Regions from separate parts of the Alteromonas sp. AWJ4_199 genome, predicted to be linked through region 4. Evidence: predicted binding sites of a transcription regulator. Region 4 holds the regulator's gene; each other region holds the start of a gene.

Region 1 (3,175 bases), 1.6 Mb from region 4:
GCTGGCTTGTGAAAACGTTATTCCTGTTACGCAGTGTGACGTTATTCTTATGCCCCTTGTAGGCTTTGATAGCAAGGGTAATCGTTTGGGTATGGGTGGTGGTTATTACGATCGCACATTGAGCTTCACTCAACACAAAACTGGTTTCCATTCGCCTTCAGAAAAACGTGCGCCAAAGTTGGTAGGCATTGCCCACGACATTCAAGAAGTAGATGCCCTACCTATTGCACCGTGGGATGTGCCGCTCGATGCTATCGTAACACCCACGCGCACTCTGCAATTTACTAAATCGTGATAGTCGCTATAACAAATTGAGCATACGAATTTGTGGGTTCATGTGCGCTTATACGTTACACTTGCGAACACGATAATTCGGAGAGTCACCATGGATCAGAACGCAAAAAAGCAAGCCGTAGCCAAAGCAGCCATCGAATATGTTGAAGCAGATAGCATTGTCGGTGTGGGTACTGGTTCTACCGTAAATTTCTTTATTGAAGAACTCGGTAACATTAAACACAAAATTGAAGGCGCAGTATCAAGCTCAGAAGCATCTACCGAGCGTTTAAAAGCCCTAGGCATTGAAGTGTTCGAGTTAAACGAAGTCAGCAACCTTTCGGTTTATATCGATGGGGCTGATGAGGTTACTGAACACAAGCATATGATTAAAGGCGGCGGCGCAGCTCTGACCCGCGAGAAGATTGTAGCCGGTGCCGCTACCACGTTCGTTTGTATTGTAGATGAAAGTAAGCGCGTGCCTGTTTTAGGTGACTTCCCACTTCCTGTAGAAGTTATTCCTATGGCTCGCTCTTTTGTAGCCCGTGAACTGGTAAAACTTGGTGGCGATCCTGAATACCGACAGGGAGTAGTGACAGATAACGGTAACGTTATTTTAGATGTACACAACCTTGAGATTCTTAATCCGCGCGAACTGGAACAAAAAATAAATAATATTCCGGGCGTAGTGACTAACGGTATCTTTGCGCTAAGAGGAGCGGATATTGTACTAAGTGCCACAGAAAGTGGTGTCGAAACCTTTAAGTGATACCTCTTAAAAAATGCTAAGTACAGCCAATGGCATAACAGAACAACCAGTATGCACGCGCCTTGGTGTTGCATTACAAAAAGTGTTACTTCTAAATAACGTATTCAATGAGTATAAACGGAACAGGCATTTTAGCCGTGGGTATCAAAGCGTTTTGGTGAAAAGCTACGCAAAATACTGCTTTTAACTTAGCGTGTTTTCTGTTAATTTCCGTTTAGACGTCTAGATGTCTTAAGTGATAGGTGTTTTTGCGGCTAGATGTATATATTGCTTAAGGTTGAAAACCTTTTTTATTAAAGCAAATAGCGTAATTAAAAACGCTAGACAGCAGACGCCAGACCAGGCTCTATTGCAAAGAAAGTAGTGCATATTTAGATTATTCACTACTGAGAAAATCACAAGAGTCTATGGTTCGCACTGCCAGCAACCCAAATTAAATCAGCGAGAGATAGCGAGTTCATGAGCAAAGTTTCATTAGAGAAGGATAAAATCCGAATTTTGTTGTTGGAAGGTGTTCACCAAAGTGCTTTGGAAACACTACAAAGCAATGGGTATAGCAACATTGAATTTCTCAAAACCTCTCTTCCTGAAGATGAGTTGATAGAGAAAATCAAAGACGCCCACTTTGTTGGCATTCGTTCACGCACTCAAATTACTGAAAAAGTAGTTGATGCAGCACAAAAACTTGTTGCCATCGGCTGTTTCTGCATTGGTACCAACCAGGTTAACCTTGAAGCCACACAACGTCGTGGCATCCCGGTATTTAACGCCCCGTTTTCTAACACACGCTCTGTTGCAGAACTTGTTCTTGGGCAAATTATTCTTTTGCTTCGCCAAGTGCCTAGCAAAAACGCTAAGGCGCACCGCGGTGAGTGGGAGAAAACCGCAGTAGGCTCTTATGAAGCTCGCGGAAAAACCTTAGGTATAATTGGCTATGGTCACATTGGTACTCAGCTAAGTATTCTTGCTGAACATTTAGGCATGCGCGTTCAATTTTTCGATATCGAAGACAAGTTAGTGTTAGGTAATTCTGCTCAGGTGAAGTCGCTTGAAAAGCTACTTAATACCTCTGATGTGGTATCACTACACGTTCCCGAAACGCCGCAAACCCAAGATATGATTGGCGAGAAAGAACTGTCTCAAATGAAAAAAGGCAGCATTCTTATTAACGCATCACGCGGTACCGTAGTTGATATTGACGCACTGGCTAAGGCACTGGAAAGTGGCCACCTTAACGGCGCTGCCATCGATGTGTTCCCAGTAGAGCCTAAGTCTAACACTGAAGAGTTTGAGTCACCGCTTCGCGCGTTCGACAATGTTATTCTTACGCCACACGTAGGCGGAAGCACACAAGAAGCGCAGGAAAACATCGGAATTGAGGTGGCTGGAAAGCTAGCGAAATACAGCGACAACGGCTCTACGTTGTCAGCGGTTAACTTCCCTGAAGTATCGCTGCCCGAGCACACCGGTCGTTCACGACTTCTTCACGTACATAAAAACCAACCGGGTATTCTTACCCAAATTAACCAAGCGTTTGCAGAAAAAGGCATTAACATTGAAGCCCAGTATCTACAGACTAACGCGGAAATTGGTTACGTGGTTGTGGATGTTAAAGAAGACCGTGGCTATGAGGCATTGGCAGAGCTTCAACAAATTGATGGTACGATCAAGACTCGCATTCTTCACTAAAAAGCGCTTTTCTTCATTAGGCTTTTTTGAAGAACATGGAATAAAAAAACGCTGCAACATTGCAGCGTTTTTTGTATCTGTACTTTTGTTTTACTCAGCAATGCACTGGTTCTAGCGCCTATTCCAACAACACTATGGCATCAGTGTATAAAGGAATTACCTAGGTAAAACATTAAACCGCCTCACCGCACAACCGAGCAGTCAAGGCGCTTCAGTAAAGTTTAGAAGAAGTTGTAAACTAGGCTTACAGCAGTTTCAGTATCAAGCTTCTCTACATCGTCATCAACGTTGGTGTTGTGATCTAACTTAAATGAAAGACGCATAGAAAGGTTACCGCTAATGGTAGCAGTTAGGGCTGACTCAGCACGTGACTTAGTGTTGTCAGAACCCACTTCTGTACTCACTGTTTGAGTAAATTTAGCAGTATCAGAAATCTTCCAAGAA
Region 2 (3,175 bases), 1.5 Mb from region 4:
TAAAGCCCTAAGCCAGCGTATAAAGCTGAAATCATCAGGGGTATTGCGTTTAAAAGACGTGTCTAGGAATAATGTCAGCCATGTTGATATTGATATTCCACTTGGTGTGATGACCTGTGTTACAGGCGTTTCAGGCTCTGGAAAGTCGAGTTTAATTAGCCAAGCATTAGTTGAGTTAGTCAAAGACGGTTTAAGTCCAGTCGAGAAAGAAGAGAAGCGAGCGAAAGAAACGAAAGAGACGAGAAAAACGAAAGAACTGCTTACCGACGCCAACTATCTTCTCGCTCAAGACACGTTTTTAGACGAAAGTGAGCCGCAGCAAGGCTTTATTGAAAGCGGGCTTGATGAGTTAAGTCGTATAGTTGTGGTCGATCAGTCTCCCATCGGCAGGACACCTCGTTCAACATTGGCAACCTATACCGGCATATTTGATCAAATCAGAAGTTTATTTGCTTCAACCGAAGAAGCGGAAGCCCGTGGGTACGATGCGGGTCATTTTTCGTTTAACGTTGCAAAAGGACGATGCCCACATTGTGAAGGCTTGGGTGTGGTATCGGTAGAACTACTGTTTATGCCGAGTGTTTATTCCCCCTGTACCGTTTGTAACGGTCAGCGCTTTAACGATAACGTACTGGAAGTTGGTTACAGCGAACATTCTATCGCTGATGTATTATCGCTTACGGTTGAAGAAGCACTATCTGTGTTCAATAGTAATCAAGTCATTACGCGGGGCCTTCAAACGCTAATGAACGTAGGGCTTGGCTATCTAACCTTGGGGCAAAGTGCCACCGAATTATCAGGCGGCGAGGCGCAGCGTATTAAATTAGCATCAGAACTTAAGCGCGCTCAAAATGCTAATACCCTATACGTCCTTGATGAACCTACAACCGGTTTACACCTTTCAGACACTTCGCTACTTATGCAGCATTTAACCAGCTTAGTTGAAGCAGGGAATACGGTAGTGATGGTTGAGCATAATATGCAGGTGGCTGGGGCTTGCGATCACATTATAGATATGGGGCCAGGCGCTGCTGATGAGGGAGGAGAAATCGTTGCTGAAGGTAGCCCAGAGGAGGTTGCTAAGGTTCAACAAAGTGCAACAGCCCCATTTTTGAAGGCGAGTTTGGAATAAAGTAGGTTTTCAATGGATGAGTTCTGTTTGAATGACTACAGAAATAAGCAGGTTTTAAAGCTATTAGAGTACTAGCAAGCCAGTTAAGAAATTGCTTAATTTCCTGTTTGTACCTTAAAAAGAAATATTAGTTAAAGAGTGTTTCATATTTTGCAATACAGTGTGGTGAAAACTGCGGTTGACTTATAGACGTCTATACGGCAAATTGCTTGTATGAAAAAGATTCTACTTACTCGCACCACCATTATGTTAATTACCACCTTAAAAAGGGCGGTCGCTGACTAGTGCAAGTAAGCAAAAGACAACGAAAGCCCGCCTAACACAGAGCGGGCTTTTTTTTACACACGTTTTAGCATGCGTAACCTTAAGGAGCAGCATATGAAAGTCTTAAAGTTTGGGGGTTCTTCTCTAGCCGATGCACCGCGATACATGCGCGTTATGGAAATTAGCACGGCAACCCACCAAACCGACGGTGCTGCGGTTGTACTTTCTGCCCCAAAAGGGGTGACGAACGCGCTTTCACTACTTTGTGAACAAGCAGCCGCGGGTGAAGATTTCCAGCCATTATTCGATAAGTTGAACGATACGGTTACCGGCATTGCCAACGACCTTAACAATGAGTTCGACGGGTTTGAGCACGCAAGCGTGGTGGAATTTATTGCTGGTCACTTATCAGTATTAAAACAGCACCTTGAAGGCATAAAACTTCTCGGAGTTGCGCCAGACAACGTTGCTGCCGGTATTCTAAGTATTGGTGAGTACATCTCGGTGACGCTTTTTAGCGCTATGCTATCGGCTAAAGGTATTGCAAACCGCGTTATCGACCCAGTTAAATATGTACTTGCTGAGGGCGATTATCTAGACAGTATTGCCGACGTATCGCTAAGTAAGGCACGTTTTTCAGATGTGCCCACTGACGGCAGTGAGTTTCTTGTCATGCCGGGGTTTGTGGCGGCTAACGAAGCGGGCGAAAAAGTCACGCTTGGGCGCAACGGTTCAGACTATTCGGCGGCCATTCTAGCCGCGTGTATTGATGCAAACTGTTGTGAAATTTGGACAGACGTAGACGGTGTTTACAACGCTGACCCGAACCAAGTGGAAGGTGCAGTACTGCTAGATAAACTTACTTATCAAGAAGCGATGGAACTGTCTTACTTTGGCGCAAAAGTACTTCACCCTAAAACTATCGGCCCAATTGCACAGCACCACATCCCTTGTTTGATAAGAAATACCTTAAACCCGGCAGCGCCTGGTACGCTAATCAGTAATGAGAAAAGCGAAGTGTGGACGTCGGTGAAAGGTATTTCGCAGCTTGATAACGTCACCATGTTCAACGTTGCAGGGCCTGGTCTTAAAGGCATGGTTGGCATGGCAAGTCGTGTATTTGAGGTGATGTCTAACGCCAATATTTCAATAAGCCTTATTACTCAGTCATCGTCAGAATACTCAATCAGTTTCTGTATTCAAAGCAAAGACGCCAGCCGGGCGTTAACGCTACTTGAAGATGCCTTTGCGCTTGAGCTTCAAAACCAATTGCTAGACCCTATCGAAGTACGTCATGACCTGGCCATTGTTACTTTGGTTGGTGATGGTATGCGTCAAACCAAAGGGTTGGCAGCGCGTTTCTTTAACTCGCTAGCCCAAGCGCGAGTAAACAACGTTGCTATTGCTCAGGGCTCTTCAGAGCGCTCTATTTCAACGGTAATTGAAAGTAAGCGTGCTAAGAAAGCAGTAAAAGTCATTCACCAGAATTTTTTCTCTGACCGCCATACCATCGACGTGTTCCTAGTAGGGTGTGGCAATGTAGGCACTGAACTGCTAGGTCAGATTGAAAAACAACAGCCAGCACTTTTAAAACGTAATATTCAGCTGCGCGTTTACGGTATAGCAAATAGCCGTAAATTGCTGTTGAACAGCCAAGGTATTGATTTAAGTGGTGACTGGAAATCTGCACTTGAATCGGCAAGCGAAGGATTGAGTGTTGAACGTCTACATCAGTTCGCTAACGACAATAGTCTGGTGAACCCGGTGATTGTTGACTGT
Region 3 (3,175 bases), 240 kb from region 4:
ACGTGTGGCGTCAACGCGTTGTATTGCTGCCTCTATGGGCGTATCAATACGCTGCACCATTCCCAAAATAGCATGGTAACAGCAGTGAAATAAAAAGTCTTGATGTTGAACTTACTGAAACGATGTTAGGCCGTATCACCAAGTTACCACTTCGCCATTCCAGTCGATAAAATGGCAAGTCTGGTCCCGATTAAGCGCTGAAAGGTGGTGAATAAGTTGTTTTGCAGTGAATTCCGGGGTAAAGAGTTTTTTAGCAGCTACATTTTTTTGAAATGGCTTCGACAGCCCAGTATCAACGGTACCTGGGTGGTAACATACCAGCATGACATCTTTCAATCTGCGCTTGTACTCTACCGACGCTGTTTTGATAAACATATTGAGCGCGGCTTTCGAGGCACGGTAGCCATACCATCCGCCAAGCCCGTTGTCTGATATGCTCCCTACTCTCGCACTTAGACAAACAAGGGTGGACCCTTCTTTACTCATAACGTTGACTAGATGCTTAAGCCATATAGCGGGAATAATGCTGTTTGTCGCGAAGTACGCAGTCAGGGCTTCCTCACTGACATCTTCTAAGCGCTTTTCGGGGTGAATACCGTCGCTTTCATTATGCAAAAAACCGGTGGTTATAACTACTGTACCCAACACAACCTCTTGCTTCGCAAGTTGCTTAACGAATTCGCTGATGTGCTTATCATCCTGTTCAGCAATTTGATGATAGGAGACGTTCTCTGAATTGTTGCTTTCAGTTGCAGCTGAACGACTTACAGCAAACACTTTTGCGCCCGCACTGCGATATTGCTCTATAAGCGCAGACGCTATCCCACCAGATGCGCCCACTATAAGTACGTTATTTTCCATTCGGCTCTCCCGGTACACAGCGGTCGCACTGGCGTTTTTTTCCTGTTAAAAGGTAAGAAATGGTATATCTATGTTTTGCGAATACATTGTAGAAAGCATCAGCCACATAACGGATAACAGGCCAACGAAGCGGAGCATAAACCCAGCCCATACCTACTGCTTTCCACGCTTCATGGGTAACATCAAGCCCAGTAATTAAAGTGCCATCATCGCGAAGCCCGTGAATTCTGGCATTAAGCGCATGCCAATCCATGGTTGGATAGCGAGTTGCAAAATCAGGGGCCTGAATGTCGACCAGGGTGAGTTTGTTATCCTTGTCTCTTTTGCGTAAATGACGCATTTCGGCTATGCACAAAGGGCAATAACCATCGTAAAAAATAATCACTTCTACCTACCTCTGCTACATAAGACGCTTATCGCTTAAAAGACGATCTCGCCCATGCAAACATGGAAAAACAAAAAATACATCGCGTTTGCCGTGCACTATCAGCACTCTTGTAGCGGCCAGTTTAAAACCGTTTTAAGCCGTCGCACGTTATTCTTATTTAATATTCGTTTATACGATAAAAAAACACGCTTGGATGACTTGTGTTGTGCCCTACCCGCACCCACACTACAAGCAAAGATTATGAGAGGTTTTATTATGGCAAATTTACAAGTAGCCACGTTGGCAGGCGGATGCTTTTGGTGTATCGAATCAGCGTTTAATAGCGTTGAAGGTGTAGAAAAAGCAATTTCTGGCTATGCTGGAGGTGAAAAAGCCGATCCTACCTATGAAGAGGTATGTACGGGAAACACTGGTCATGCAGAAGTGGTACAAGTAACCTTTGATGCCGACAACATCAGCTACCGTGAAATATTAGAAATTTTCTTCGCGCTACATAACCCTACTCAGCTAAATAGACAGGGTAATGATGTGGGTACACAGTATCGCAGCGCCGTCTTCTATCATGACGACGCACAAAAAGCGGAAGCTGAAAAAATTATTGCACAAATCACAGAAGAAGAAATTTGGCCTGACCCGGTAGTCACTGAAGTAGTAGCCTTGAATAACTACTATGACGCCGAAGACTATCATCAGGATTATTTCAAAAATAATCCGCAGAACCAGTATTGTTCTATGGTAGTTGCACCTAAACTTGCAAAATTTAAAAAGACTTTTGCTTCTCGCCTTCGCAGCGATGCATAGGTAAAGACAGCTTTTTTAGCGACGTTTACAGGTTGGCTTAAAACGAAAGGGTTGCTTGGTAGCAACCCTTTTTCGGTTTTAAGAACATTGTAAGTAGATAGACGCTAATCAAACCAAGCGTCATTGATTTTAAGCGAAAACAACAATGGCGCTAAATCTTCATAACGCATTTCATGCGCCTCACAAGTCGCATTTTTCATGTAATTCTTTTCCCACGGATCGTTAATGATCCATAGCGTACTATCAATAGTGACTAGCCCTTCCATTGAAGAATTATCCATTGTGTACTGTTTACAATTCTGGTCACTGGCAACATCAAAAATAATGGGAATGCGCTTTGTTGGCTTGCTACCAGTGGTATCAATTACCCACAATTCATTGTCGTTTCTTGCGGCGCCAAATAAATACGATGCGCCTGTTGAGTGCGTATATAAAGCCAAGCCATTTAAGGGGTGATTACCCGAGGTAAACGAAGGGAGCTGAAGGTCTGGTTCGCTCACAGTTGCAAAATCGCTCGATGAGAAAAAGTCTTCATCAACTGCCAATGTAAAAATTCTTGGCTGTCCAGCTTTATCTTTCTCAAGCGCCAAATACAAAGTGCCGTCTTCCGCCATAGTCAGGCCTTCAATACCATCATTAGGGAAGTTTCCTACTTCGAACCCTTTCGGAAACTGAAGTGGACGCACATCTGACATTTCAACATCACCATTGTCCTTTTGCGTTAGTTTGACCAATAGGGTTGGGTAGTCTGTAGAGCCTGTATCTTCGTACTTGGTTTCACAACGAGGGCTTAAGGCACCAGTACGGGTTGCATCTTCTGTGACGGTGTAAATGACATTAGCATCTCTAGGGTCTACCGCTAACGCTTCTAAATCTGGTTGTTCGCTTAAGTAACTATAGAAGCAGCTTCGGCGCACTTCCCTTGAGAATGAAAAGCGCTCACTAGAGGCAACGAGCGTTGCTGTTTCAGGCGAAATAGTATGCAACTTCAACTGCTGCGTAACATCCGCACTTGCATCAGCAATGGTTACTAGCTGTCCGTCTAGCACCACTAGCCCTGATGTTTGGGGGTCAAACATAACTTTTCCAGATTCATCAAGGATCCACTTTCCTACTGTTGTTTCT
Region 4 (3,175 bases):
AATAGCGCGGTCTTATCTATGCGGACTGGTATAAGGCATCGATAGTTCATTACTTGTTTTATCAAATGGTAACTGCGGGCGGCCTTGGTGGCAAAGTTTAATGCAGGTTTAAAACAACAAAGGCGCATTGATTGCGCCTTTTGTGGAGTGAATCATGCAAACATGACATCACTCTTGTGATAATTGTTATTTATTAAACGCCTGGACGCACACCTAGCATGTGACAGATAGCATAGCTCAACTCACTGCGGTTTAAAGTATAGAAGTGGAAGTGTTTTACCCCTTCTTTAGCCAGCACTTTAACTTGGTCCATAGCAATGTTAGCGCCTATTAAATTACGGGTTGCTTGGTCATCGGCATCAAGGCCGTCGAACATTTTGTGCAACCATCCAGGAACATGAACATTTGTGAAACCAGCAAATTTAACCAGTGTTTGGTAGTTGGTTACCGGCAATATACCCGGAACGATATCTAAGTCGACACCTGCTGCGGCAGCGCGGTCTCTAAATCGAAGGTAAACACTCGTATCAAAGAAGAATTGAGTTATTGCTTCTGTGGCACCTGCTTCTGCTTTGCGTTTTAGGTTTAGTAGATCAAACTGCGCATTTGGTGCTTCAGGGTGCTTTTCTGGGTAGGCAGCGACAGAAATATCAAAATCGGCAACGTCTTTTAGTAAGGCAACAAGGTCAGAGGCATACATTTCTGTTTTTTCTACTCCTGACGGTAAGTCGCCGCGAAGTGCAACAATACGGCGAATGCCTGAATCCCAGTAGTCTTTTGCAATTTGCTTTAATTCATCACGGCTTGCGTCGACACAGGTTAAGTGAGGAACGGCAGCAACGCCTGTTTGCTGTTGAATACGTTTTACCACATCGTGGGTTCTGTCACGCTCACCGCTATTGGCGCCGTAAGTAACCGACATGTAGCTTGGCTTTAACGGTGCTAGGCGTTCAACCGACTTCCACAGGGTTTGCTCCATGGCTTCCGTTTTAGGCGGAAAGAATTCAAAAGATACATCAATATCACGCAGCTCCGACAGGGACTGGTTTAATGCATCGATACCTTGTGCGTAAGAAACCATGGTTTATACTCTCAAAAATGTAATCTTATAGACGTTTAGACGTCTAAATTAAAGAATATATGTCTAGACGTCAAGAGGTTTACACTGCTCAATTGACCTTTTCGTGAACTTGTTTAGAATTTCTCTTCATAATATAAAAAGAGTAGACCGAGTTAGTACAATGGCAGAATGGAACGGTAAATATATTCACCCCTACGCAGAGCATGGGAAAAAGAGCGAGCAGGTAAAGAAAGTCACTGTTTCTATACCTATTAATGTGCTTAAAGCACTTACTGATGAGCGTACCCGCCGCCAAATCAATAATTTGCGTCACGCCACTAATTCGGAACTGTTGTGCGAAGCATTTTTACACGCGTTTACTGGCCAGCCATTGCCTAACGATGATGACTTGCGTAAAGACAATCCTAATCGCGTGCCGGCTGAAGCTAGGCGTATTATGGAAGAAATGGGCATTGACCCAAGCTTCGAAAATGATGTGTCTGAAGACGACTGATATTTAGTATTAAAGAGAAACGGCGCTGTGTTGTAAGGCTTTACTAGTTTATAGCCTACAACACAGCGCCGTTTTTTTATGTACTTGTATTCTTTAAGCGCACTTTTTAGCAAATATTGGTTGAGCGTTAACCCAACCTTTTTTAGCCTTGTGCGCCAGAACTTTATTTTTCTGGGCTTTCAGGTACTCGTGCAACACCCGACTCAATAGCCGCCTTAGATACCGCGGTAGCTATACGCTCGCACAGACGTGGGTCCATAGGTTTAGGAATAATATACTCCTTACCAAATGTCAGACTATCGCTTTTACTCGCGGCCAATACTTCCTGTGGTACAGGTTCTTTCGTAATAGCACGAAGAGCTTCAACCGCCGCCACTTTCATCTCATCATTAATGGCTGTAGCGCGAACATCTAAAGCACCGCGGAAAATAAACGGAAAGCACAGCACGTTGTTTACCTGATTAGGATAGTCTGAGCGGCCAGTAGCCATAATTAGGTCTTTACGCACTTCGTGAGCAAGTTCAGGCTTTATCTCAGGATCTGGATTAGAACATGCAAATACAATTGGGTTTTCAGCCATCAAAGAAAGCGCTTCTGGCGGTAAAACATCAGGGCCTGATACACCGACAAAGATATCTGCGCCTTCCATTACATCTTCAAGGGTGCGCTTATCAGTATTGTTAGCAAACAGCTTCTTGTGCTCAGTTAAATCTTCGCGACGAGTGTGGATAACGCCTTTTCTATCTAACATGTAGATACGCTCACGCTGGGCACCACACTTAATCAGTAGCTCCATACAGGCAACCGCTGCTGCTCCGGCGCCCATGCAAACAATTTTAGCGTTCTCTATATTTTTGCCCTGAATCTCTAGAGCGTTAAGCATACCTGCTGCGGTTACAATAGCGGTACCATGCTGATCATCATGAAATACTGGAATTTTACAGCGCTTAATGAGCTCTTGCTCAATTTCGAAGCATTCAGGTGCTTTGATGTCTTCTAGGTTAATACCGCCAAACGTATCAGCAATATTCGCCACGGTATTAATGAACTCTTCGGTCGTACGATGCTTTACTTCAATATCAATGGCATCTAGACCAGCAAAGCGTTTAAACAGAAGTGCTTTACCTTCCATTACTGGCTTTGAAGCTAATGGGCCTAAATTACCTAAGCCTAGTATCGCAGTTCCGTTACTGATAACCGCAACCAAGTTACCTTTGCCCGTATACTTGTAAGCGTTATCTGCATCCTCGGCGATTTCTCTCACCGGCTCGGCAACGCCCGGACTGTAGGCAAGAGCAAGGTCGTCGACGCTATCGGCTGGCTTAGATAGCTCTACGCGAATTTTTCCAGGTGTGGGTTTGGCGTGATAGTCGAGTGCGCGTTGTCTAAAATCTGACATGTAAAAAGGTATCCTTAGATGTAGGGTTCATCGGTATTTTTGTTCACGCTCTGTAGCTATTTTATTATCGTTGTAGTTATAGATAGATAAACATAAGCGCGTTACAACTAACTAATGACAAAAGTGATTATAAATAGTTGTTAGCACTAGTGTGGTACGTTGGAAACTGCAGACCTAGCGTTAACTCTTCCTGATTTCCCTA

The links. The regulator MetJ, encoded in region 4, represses methionine synthesis genes. The targets are predictions, from matches to a motif close to TAGACGTCTAGACGTCTA.
Region 1: a site for MetJ is predicted at 1,250-1,267, ahead of serA (phosphoglycerate dehydrogenase). Genes of this name have one in related genera too.
Region 2: a site for MetJ is predicted at 1,319-1,336, ahead of thrA (bifunctional aspartate kinase/homoserine dehydrogenase I). Genes of this name have one in related genera too.
Region 3: a site for MetJ is predicted at 1,411-1,428, ahead of msrA (peptide-methionine (S)-S-oxide reductase MsrA). Genes of this name have one in related genera too.

Annotation. Positions count from the first base shown of each region.
Region 1 covers NZ_JBSWUR010000001.1:1,167,195-1,170,369, forward strand. The annotation lists gene ACXAER_RS05095 (5-formyltetrahydrofolate cyclo-ligase) at 1-295, shown strand, start outside; gene rpiA (ribose-5-phosphate isomerase RpiA) at 386-1,042, shown strand; gene serA (phosphoglycerate dehydrogenase) at 1,502-2,731, shown strand; gene ACXAER_RS05110 (DUF481 domain-containing protein) at 2,953-3,175, opposite strand, start outside.
Region 2 covers NZ_JBSWUR010000001.1:1,288,668-1,291,842, reverse strand. The annotation lists gene ACXAER_RS05630 (excinuclease ABC subunit UvrA) at 1-1,132, shown strand, start outside; gene thrA (bifunctional aspartate kinase/homoserine dehydrogenase I) at 1,511-3,175, shown strand, end outside.
Region 3 covers NZ_JBSWUR010000001.1:3,020,022-3,023,196, reverse strand. The annotation lists gene ACXAER_RS13245 (SDR family NAD(P)-dependent oxidoreductase) at 136-861, opposite strand; gene ACXAER_RS13240 (thiol-disulfide oxidoreductase DCC family protein) at 851-1,246, opposite strand; gene msrA (peptide-methionine (S)-S-oxide reductase MsrA) at 1,505-2,050, shown strand; gene ACXAER_RS13230 (hypothetical protein) at 2,155-3,175, opposite strand, start outside.
Region 4 covers NZ_JBSWUR010000001.1:2,778,977-2,782,151, forward strand. The annotation lists gene metF (methylenetetrahydrofolate reductase) at 194-1,081, opposite strand; gene metJ (met regulon transcriptional regulator MetJ) at 1,242-1,574, shown strand; gene ACXAER_RS12200 (malic enzyme-like NAD(P)-binding protein) at 1,738-2,973, opposite strand.